Regions from separate parts of the Moorella sp. E308F genome, predicted to be linked through region 3. Evidence: riboswitches for the same ligand, from Rfam matches in the RefSeq annotation. Region 3 holds a riboswitch; each other region holds the start of a gene.

The links. A riboswitch is a leader RNA that binds a small molecule or an ion and turns the genes downstream of it on or off. The one in region 3 is predicted to bind cyclic di-GMP.
Region 1: it holds a riboswitch for cyclic di-GMP, as region 3 does, so the genes downstream of both, E308F_RS03940 (ATP-binding protein) here and E308F_RS04555 (sugar phosphate nucleotidyltransferase) in region 3, are expected to answer to the same signal.
Region 2: it holds a riboswitch for cyclic di-GMP, as region 3 does, so the genes downstream of both, E308F_RS10785 (methyl-accepting chemotaxis protein) here and E308F_RS04555 (sugar phosphate nucleotidyltransferase) in region 3, are expected to answer to the same signal.

What each region holds. Positions count from the first base shown of each region.
Region 1 covers NZ_BJKN01000001.1:782,742-785,996, reverse strand. The annotation lists gene E308F_RS03940 (ATP-binding protein) at 1-1,177, opposite strand, end outside; cyclic di-GMP riboswitch class I at 1,375-1,461, opposite strand; gene E308F_RS03930 (ferritin-like domain-containing protein) at 1,946-2,374, opposite strand; gene E308F_RS03925 (ferredoxin family protein) at 2,465-2,743, opposite strand; gene E308F_RS03920 (FAD-dependent oxidoreductase) at 2,743-3,255, opposite strand, start outside.
Region 2 covers NZ_BJKN01000002.1:853,532-856,786, reverse strand. The annotation lists gene E308F_RS10790 (ABC transporter permease) at 1-907, shown strand, start outside; cyclic di-GMP riboswitch class I at 1,208-1,295, shown strand; gene E308F_RS10785 (methyl-accepting chemotaxis protein) at 1,550-3,255, shown strand, end outside.
Region 3 covers NZ_BJKN01000001.1:901,628-904,882, forward strand. The annotation lists gene E308F_RS04550 (NAD(P)/FAD-dependent oxidoreductase) at 98-1,354, shown strand; cyclic di-GMP riboswitch class II at 1,396-1,479, shown strand; gene E308F_RS04555 (sugar phosphate nucleotidyltransferase) at 1,517-2,998, shown strand; gene E308F_RS04560 (phosphomannomutase/phosphoglucomutase) at 3,013-3,255, shown strand, end outside.

The DNA.
Region 1 (3,255 bases), 120 kb from region 3:
GATAAACTTTATCAGCATAATAAAGCATTAAAGTAAACCCACAACCAAGAGAATTTTTTGTGGAGTAATGTCGCATTAAAGCCGCTTTGGGTAAATCTTTTATCTTAATTCCCTGGCCCTGGTCTTGAATAATTACCCGGATGGCCGCATCCGTCTGCCGTACCACCCATTCACCACCCGTAGCGTGTTTTAATGTATTGGTCAAAGCCTCCGTTAAAGATAAGGCCATGCCGTACGCGCGGGCGCTAAAAGCCGCAGGTAGCAAGCTGCATAACTTGCTGCGAGCCAAAGCTATGTCAGCAGCCTTGTTAACTACTCCCCTTGCCAGTTCATTCCCCTCGGATAATACAGCTACCATTTCTTCTGAAGTCAAAAGCTGCAGGCGCCCATTGGTGACGGCAGCCACGGCTTCCCGGTAGGCCTGCATCTCCTGGCAGCGCATCTGCCTTTCCTTTTCAATAATTTCGGTAAGATCAAAGGCCAGCAGGCCCCCTGACCGGGAGTCAAGGGGTATACCGTGCAGGTCAAAAATCCTTTTACCGTCATCACTTACTATCACTTCCCGGCAGTGGGTTCCCCGGTGTATTGCCTGGCGCATTAAATTTTCTATTGCCGGCAGGGGCAGTTCCAGGTCAGCCTGTCCTGTCAGATGGCGAAAACGCCCCTTTTCGTAACGCATTACCTTGCCCAACCGCATGGCATTAAAAATCTCCGAGCTTTCTAACTCGGCACGCAGTCGTTCTTTAACCAGGTCCTGTAAATGGGCGGGAACTAATTGGGATACTTGCTCAATGAAGTCCCCCGTACTACCCGTCAGTAAACGGTATTCTTCATTACCCAGACGGCTGGCTGTTTCCTCGCCCCGGTAAACGGCTATGATATCAAAGAGGTGGATGTCACCCTTGCCCTTGGTCGGTACCCCTGCTACATCCAGGCTAAGATGCTGCTTTAAATAAATCCGGTATTGACCGGGAATGGGAGCTTGTGTTTCCAGGCCCAGTTCCATGGTATTCAATACGAGAATACGGCCAGCATAACGTTTCCCATCGGGGGCAACCAGGCTAATGCCTATGGGTACCGGTGGCTTACGGCGTAAAGGGCCGGGGCTCATGAAATAATCGCAATCGACACAAGAACGATCTGGGGTCTTGCGGGCACACTGGCTACACTCTTGCATAGCTGACCCCCCCTCTACTGCTCTGGCTTTAAACCAGGTTTAAAGATTCTCTTTCTCCCATAAAGAGAAGTTTTTTCCTTATCTCAAGTAAAATTTGGGTAACTGTATCCCTTTGCACTGAACCCGCCCCCGCCTTCGTTCCATCTAGAAATAGCAAGGCAGCCACGAGTAATTCGCATGGCTGCCCTTTACTTTAAAGTGGCAGCCTGGCAGTCATACCAACAAGTGGCTACAGACCCATGGCTTTGCGTCCCACCCTTTCGAGTGGTTTGCCCTTGAACACTTTAAGCTATTTACATAAGAAAGATATCTCTTAGGAAACCCTGGGAGCAGAGGAGAAGGTATGGTGACGGCTGTCCAGTGACCCCTGGACATTTTTCCGAAAAATCACAAGGAAATTCTGGTTCCTGGAGGTGTTATGGAAGGTAACACTGGATGGGTTGGGAGGAATGTTATTTGCAGTAATTTTAAGGGGGCTAATAGAGGGGAAACTTTTTTCCAATATTTTACATACAAGGCATATAATCCCCCCCCCCCCCCATTGGTTATTTTTATTTTTTATGTTAATTTCTGTTATGCTCTTTGCCATCGCTGGAATTATCCTCCAATAATTTGCTTTAATATTTTTATATTCGACCCCGCTCAACAAATTCCTTCTCTCGGAAAAAAGCAATCGTTAATTTACCCCGCCCATGGTTGCCAGAGCCGTAACAAAAAAATTGCCATGGCACTGGTTGCTTCATCCATGGCTTAGGGGGCAAAACGGTGTTATCTTACCTTCTGGATACCCAGGGCCTTCTCCAGGTCAATAATATGTTCCTGCTCAACTACGGCAATCTCCCTGATGACCTGGGCGACATCGTACAATTTCAAGGCTTCCAGTTGTTCAATGCGCTGCAGGTAACGATTCAGGGCGTCATACTCGGCTTCCAGGTCCTGGCGCAGCATTTCTACGTTATTGAGGGAGGTCTTGATTTCCTGCACCTGGACGGTAGGAATGCCGCCCAGGTACTGGATCTTGTCGCTTAACTTTACGGCATGCTCGTGTTCTTCCTGGGCATGCTGGAGCTCTTCATCGATAATAGCAACATACTGGGGACCGGTAAGCATGCTGGCATGCTGGATATACTGGATCATGGCGGCGTATTCCCAGGACAGGTCCAGGTTGAGAAGCTTGATTATTTGCTCGATGGTCATAGGGCCACCTCCAGGAGTATACTTATACTACATAATATTAGTTTTCCTGGTAAGTGTGCCCATACAAAAAAATCAAGTCCAGGTATTGGTTTAACCATATTTATAAAGGATGCCGAAGCCGCCGCGGGGATAACGCCAGTCAATGTTATCGTGGGCGCAGCCGTAGCGACAGGTGCCACACTCCACGCAACCCTCGTAGGCCGTCTCGATCCGTTTCTCCCCTTCATTCCAGACATATACCCGGGCCGGGCAAATAAAGGTGCAGGGCCTGCCGTCACAGTGGCGGCAGACCTCCCGGTCCTTGATCCTTAAGTGAGGGTGCTTATCCGTTTGGTAACGGTTGAGGAAGAGTTTATCTTCCAGGCGCATCATCCCATCACCCTCCAGAGGTGGTAAAGGTCCCCGGCCAGTTGTATACGGCTGCGTTGGGCCGTAATTTCTCTCCAAATGCGCTTCTGCTTTTCCCCCTTGGGTACATTATCGACAGTTAAAAACTCCCTGGCGGCCCGGGAAAGGAGCTGCGGATACAGGGTAAAGAAGTGGGGATTTTGGTCAAAGAAAAAGGGGGCCCGTTGGTATTTCTGCAAGTCTTGCAAGACAAAGCTCTCCGCCAGCATCTCCCGGTAGGGCGCCAGGTTGGCCGCGCTGTAGTCGCCCTTTTCCCGGGCGGCCAGGATGGTTTTCGCTGCCAGCAGGCCGGAGGTCATGGCGAGATTCGAGCCTTCCCGGTGAATCCCGTTGACCAGCATGGCGGCGTCACCGGCTACCAGGACGCCGTTGCCATAGAGTTTAGGAATGGCCCGGTAGCCGCCTTCGGGAATCAGGTGGCCCTGGTATTCCTTGCTCTCCCCCCCGGCCAGGAGCCGCCGCACCATGGGATG
Region 2 (3,255 bases), on a different contig from region 3:
GGCGGACAACCTGAGCAGCACCCGCTTTACGATCCTGGTTTTCCTGGTGGCCGTGGCCGGCATTGGTGCCTTTTACGTAGCAGCCCAGAGCATCCGCCAGACAGCAGGGGATGGTGATCCTCAATTTGTCTTCCTGCGCCTTTTTACCACCAGCGGCGGGTCCTTACCACCCTTCATCACTTTTATTTCTTTTTTGGGGCCCCTGCTGGGCCTGGCCCTTGGTTTTGATGCCATTAACGGTGAGCATAATAAACGTACCTTGAGCCGGTTGCTCGCCCAGCCTATCTATCGGGACGATGTCATCAACGGCAAGTTCCTGGCCGGTCTGGTAGTTCTGGCCTTGGTCATCATGGCCCTGGGGCTCTTAGTGGCTGGGTTGGGGCTGCTGCTAATTGGCGTTCCTCCCACGGGCGAGGAAATCGGGCGGTTGTTTATTTACCTCCTGGTCACCATTATTTATGTAGCCTTCTGGTTGAGTGTCTCCCTCCTATTTTCTTTGTTGTTCCGCCAGACGGCCACCTCGGCCCTGGCCGGGATAGCCGTATGGCTGTTTTTCGCCCTCTTTGCCGGGATGCTGGCGGGGCTCATTGCCGACGGTCTCCTTCCGGTAAGTGAAGATGCCGCGCCGGCCCGGGTCCTGCACAATGCGACTTTGAAACAAAATCTTAGCCGCCTTTCGACGACGACTCTTTACGATGAAGCTACAGTAACTCTCTTGAACCCAGGGGTAAGGACCCTAGGACCTGTACTGGTGGAACAGTTAGAAGGGGCTATACCCGGAAGCCTGCCACTGGACCAGAGCCTGCTTCTCATCTGGCCGCACCTGGTAGGGCTTATCGCAGCCACCATGCTGATTTTTGCCCTGGCCTATTACTTCTTTATGCGCCAGGAAATACGGGCCGGCTAGGCTGAAATATCTTTCCTCTGCCGGTGATAAATCTTCACCGGCTTTTTTCTTTTTACTCCTCGAGGGACTGGGGTCCGCAATCCTGGCTTCTAGTCTTTTATTTAAAATTATATCTCCGGTGGCTTCTCTGGTCCTTAAACCGGAGGAAGGGCAGCAACGGCGATGGTGTCGCCCCTTGTGGCAAGCAAGCTCGTGACAACATCACAATCCGATGACACACCTCGGGGTTTCTGTTGACAAATGTCGACCAAATGTAGTAAAGTAGTGATTGTGTCACGTCACATTGCATAATACAGCCAGTACCGCTAAAGGCAAACTCGTCGAAAGGCGGGGGCGCAAAGCCGCGGACCTAAGTCCGTTTTAAGGATATGGTAGCCAGGCTGCCGGGGGAGTAAGTAAGTTGAAATTAAATACAGGTTCTCTACGGCCGCCGTGAAAGCGGCCGTTTAAATTTAAACGCAAAATGGGGTAAAACGTTAGGTTAGTTCCTTAATGGGTGAGGCTGAGGCAAAGCTATTGTCGTTCTAGCAAGACAAATGTAATGAAGGAGGTATAGGTCGCCCCGCAGACCGAAGTTCGCCAGGAGCGGGAGCGACCGGCAGCAGTATGATGGGAAAACTTACAGGAAGTCTGCGAGGCAAGATGACCGCGCTCTTCGGGCTGATCGTTCTAGTTGGATGCCTGGTGCTGGTATTTGTAAGCTACGACCGTGCCAGGAACGCTCTGGAGAGCGAAGCTAAAGAGGCCATGTTGAAGATGGCCCAGCAGGCCGCCGAAACTTTGGAAAGCCGCATCCAGGCGCGGATGTACGTTATGGAAACCCTGGCCAATAACACCGTCATCCGTGGGCGATGGGGCGACCGCGAAGCCACGCTAGAAGAAAAGTTGGATGTTCTCCGGGAAGAGCAAAAAAAAGCGGGAAGTCTGGGCTTCAGGCGGTTTGGCATTGCTGATAAGGAAGGGAACGCAGTATATTCCGACGGCAGTAAAGCTAACATCGCAGACCGGGAACACTTCCGGGCTGCCCTGGAGGGTAAGACTTTCGTCTCCAGCACTATTGTCAGCAAGATCGACAAGTCGGTTATATTTGCTTATACCACACCTATACGCAACTATGCCACCGATGAAATAATCGGCGTGCTGATTGGTATAGTGGACGCGACAAAGTTCAGCGAGCTGGTGGCGGACATTACATATGGACGTACTGGGTATGCGTTTGCAGTAGACAGTACCGGTAAGACCATAGCTCACAAGGACGCGGAGAGGGTCACAAATGAGGAGAATGTCGTGGAGGCGGTTAAGTCTGACCCTTCCCTGGATTCCCTGGCGGCAGTAATGTCCAGGATGATTCAAGGAGAAAGGGGAGTCGGCAATTACATCTTCCAGGGCCAAAAGGAAATTATAGCCTACGCACCTGTTGAGAGCACCGGCTGGTCTTTGGGAGTTGCCGCCCCCGAAGTCGAGGTGCTGGAGAAGATCGCCGGCCTTAAATGGTCCGTGCTGTTTGTCTCCCTGATCATAATCCTGGTTGCCTTGGTACTGACTCTTGTAATGGCAAGAACTATTACCACTCCTCTGGCCCTGGCTGTCGACGACCTGGGGCTTATAGCCGGTGGCGACTTCACCCGACCCGTTTCTGAAAAATTCCTCCGCATGAAGGATGAGATAGGCCGGCTCGTCCGGGCGGTGCACCGCCTGCAGGCCGACCTCAAACCGTTGCTTTCAGGACTCAAAGAAGACGCTAAAACGCTGGCCGGCAACTCGGAGGCCTTAAGCGCTGCTTCAGAAGAGATCGCCTCTTCTTCCGGCGAAGTTGCCAAGGCCATCCAACAGGTGGCCTCGGGAGCCTCGGAACAAGCGGGTCACCTGCAGGAAATACTGGGCCTCGTTGAAAATATAACCTCCAACCTGGAGAAGGTGTACACCGAACTTGGTTACGTTAAGGCTAACACCGAAGAGACCTCCAGGCTGGCAGGTGTAGGCAAGAAAGAGCTGGACATCCTGATTGCTTCCATCAAGGATGTGCGCGAGGCCTTCAAGGTGGTCGTGGAGAAATTAACTGATTTAAGCAGCTCTGTGAATCAAGTAGGCGAGATCCTGGAAGTGATCAACGGGATAGCAGACCAGACGAACCTTTTGGCCTTGAACGCGGCCATTGAGGCGGCGCGCGCAGGCGAGGCCGGCCGCGGTTTTGCAGTGGTGGCGGATGAGGTCCGCAAGCTGGCTGAGCAGTCCCGTGCTTCTTCGGATAAGATCAGGGCGCTGTTGGACACTATAGCCGCGGGGACCAATGAAGTTGTGAACACTTCGGAGGAAGTCAGGAGGCAGGTAGTTGCGCAACTGGAAAA
Region 3 (3,255 bases):
ATATAAGAGAAACCAGTGGGACTAAAGTCTTATACAATCTGGTACTTATCTAGGACCATAGTCATGTTATCGTCTTATATAAAGTGGTGATATCAATTTGCAGCACTGCGACGTGGCAGTAGTCGGCGCCGGACCGGCCGGCTGCAGCGCGGCGCGCCTGATTGCGGCGGTCGGTTTCCGGGTAATCATCCTGGAAGAACACAACCAGATTGGCGAACCCCTGCAGTGCTCCGGCCTCATCAGCCCCCGCACCCTGGAGCTTGCCGGTTACCAGGGGGAGCTGCGCCACGCCCTCCACGGCTTCAACCTCCACAGCCCCGCGGGTTACACCCTGGGATTCCAAACCAATAAAACCTACGCCGTGGCCGTCGACCGCGTGGCCCTGGACCGGCAGCTGGCAGACACCGCCCGGGCGGCGGGAGCGGAGCTGATCACCGGGGCCAGGGTGGGAAGATTGCAGTATGCAGGTGACGGTATAATCCTGCACGCCTCGGGAACTGCCGTCAAGGCTCGGCTGGTCATCGCCGCCGATGGGGCCCGCTCATCTTTCGCCCGCCGTTTGGGCCTCAGGCCGCGGGAGATTATCCCCCTGGCGGCGGCGGAAATAGAGCTGGGACCGGGGAGCCGGGCCCGGGAGGACGTCATCGAGCTCTTCCTGGGGCAGGACCTCGCCCCCGGCTGGTTCGGCTGGCTCTTCCCGGCGGGCAAGGGCCGGGCGCGAATCGGCGTCGGGGTAGGCCTTAAAGGCCCCAGTCCCCGGCGCTGCCTGGACATGCTGTTGAAACGCTATCCGGAATACTTCAGTAAAGCGAAGATCCTACGGTATACAAGTGGCTGCGTGCCCATCGGGCCGCCGCCCCGCTTTTACGGCGAGCGGGTGATGCTTTTAGGCGATGCCGCCGCCCAGGTAAAGCCCATCTCCGGCGGCGGCCTCTACCTGGGGCTGCACGCGGCCCGGCACTGCGCCCGCACGGCCATCCAGGCCCTGGAGCAAAAAGACTTTAGCGCCGCTGTTCTTGCGGGCTACCAGGAAGCCTGGGAAAAAGAGTTCGGCGCGGCCCTGCGCAGCGACCTGGTGCTGCGGGAATTATTCCTTTCTTTGAACGATACGAAAGCCGATTATCTCACCCGCTTTTTCGACAACAGCTTCTGGCGGCAGTTTATCGCCCGGTACGCCGACATCGACTACCCCTCGTTCCTGGTGAAAAAAATCCTGGGAACGGGGCTCCTGCCGCGTAAGTTCTTTCAACTGGCCCTAGACCTGGGCGGATTTATCGGCCGCATCGTGAACAGGGAGGGAAACCGCCGCTCCCTGCCGGCCCTGGAAGCGGGAGAGTATCAAGCAACAACATAGAAAAACCTGGAGAAAAATAATAGGCACTCAAAATGGTAAGAAACATAAGCGGAGGCTGTGAACCCTGGCCCGTATGTGGGCGCCTGGACCAGGGCGAGCCAGTGGCGCAACCGGCCGCTGTTTTGCAAATGGCGGTTTTTGTATTTTTATGGGGGTGGTTTTTTGCCGGCGGCAGTAGTCATCATGGCCGGGGGGTCGGGCGAGCGGTTCTGGCCCTACAGCAGGAAAGAGAAGCCCAAGCAGTTCCTGGAGATTGCCGGCAAGGGCAGCCTCCTCCAGCAGACGGTCCGGAGGGCCCTGCTGCTCACCTCTATAGAAAATATCTACATAGTGACGGGAAAAGAGTATACAGAGCTGGTACGCGAGCAGGTGCTGGAACTTTTGCCGGCAAACCTGCTGGTCGAGCCCGTGGGACGCGATACGGCCCCGTGCATAGCTCTAGCGGCCGCCTATCTGGCGGCAAAAAATACGGAAACAATGATGGTTGTATTGCCGGCCGACCATATGGTGCTGGATAATGACGCTTTCTGCGCGACGATCCAGGAAGGCCTGAAGGTAGCGGCAAGCACCGGCGGCCTGGTGACCGTCGGCATCCAGCCAACCCGGCCGGAAACAGGCTACGGTTACATCCATGTGGGCGTGAAGAAGATCGAGGCGGGCCGGGCCTACCCCGTCGACCGTTTTGTCGAAAAGCCCGACGCCCGCCAGGCGGCGGCCTACCTGGCCTCCGGCGAGTATTTGTGGAACAGCGGCATGTTCATCTGGCAGGTCAAAGCCATCCGAGAAGCCATCAGGCGCCACCTGCCGGAGCTGGCGGCCAGGATGGCCCCCATCGAGGCCGCCGTCGGCACAGAGGACTTTGCATGCATGCTCCGCGACCATTTCCCGAGCCTCCCCAAAATATCCATCGACTATGGGGTCATCGAAAAGGCGGACAACGTCTGGGTCGTGCCCGGCAGTTTCGGCTGGGACGACCTGGGGACCTGGACCGCCCTGGAACGGGTGATGGAGCCGGACAGCCGCGGCAACCTGATCCAGGGCCAGGCGGTGCTGCTGGATACCGAGAACGTCATCGCCAGGAACGACAACGGGGAAAAGCTGATGGTGGCCTTCGGCCTGAAAGATCTGCTCATCGTCGATATGCCCGACGTCCTTTTAGTCGCCCATAAAGACAGGGTGCCGGAGCTCAAGAAAGTGATCCAGGAGCTGCAAAAGCAGGGCCTGGGCAGGTTCTTGCACAGCCTCCTCGAGGAGGGGGACCGGGTGAGCGGCCTCCTGGCCGGCCTGGACTGGAAATGCCCTGTCGTGGAGAAGCCCTGGGGCAGGGAAATCCTGTGGACCCAGACCCCATCCTATGCCGGCAAGATCCTGCAGGTGCAGCCGGGGCACTCCTTAAGCCGCCAGTACCACCGGGAAAAGCGGGAAACCATGTGGTTTTTAAAGGGTGAAGGCGAGCTGGAGCTGGGTGGTAGGAAGATCCAGGTAAGGCCGAATATGATCTTTGACATCCCGCCGGGCACTGTCCACCGCATCCGGGCCAAAACCGGGATGGTAGTCCTGGAGGTGTCATCGCCGCATCTGGACGACGTCATCCGCCTGGAAGACGCCTACGGCCGCACGGACTTAAGAGCGGAGAATTATTAAAAGGTGAAGCATCGATGAATCCTTCTGTTTTTAAAGCCTACGATATCCGCGGCGTGGCCGACCGGGACTTCCCGGATGATGAAGTCGAAAAACTGGGGAGAAGTTTAGGGACCTATTTTCAGGCCCACGGTTACCGGCAGGTCGTCCTCGCCAGGGACAACCGCCGGCATTCTTCCCGCCTGCGGGATGCCCTAGTACAGGGCCTCACCGCTGCGGGGTGCGACTGTATCGACATCGGCGAGACCATCACCCCGGTC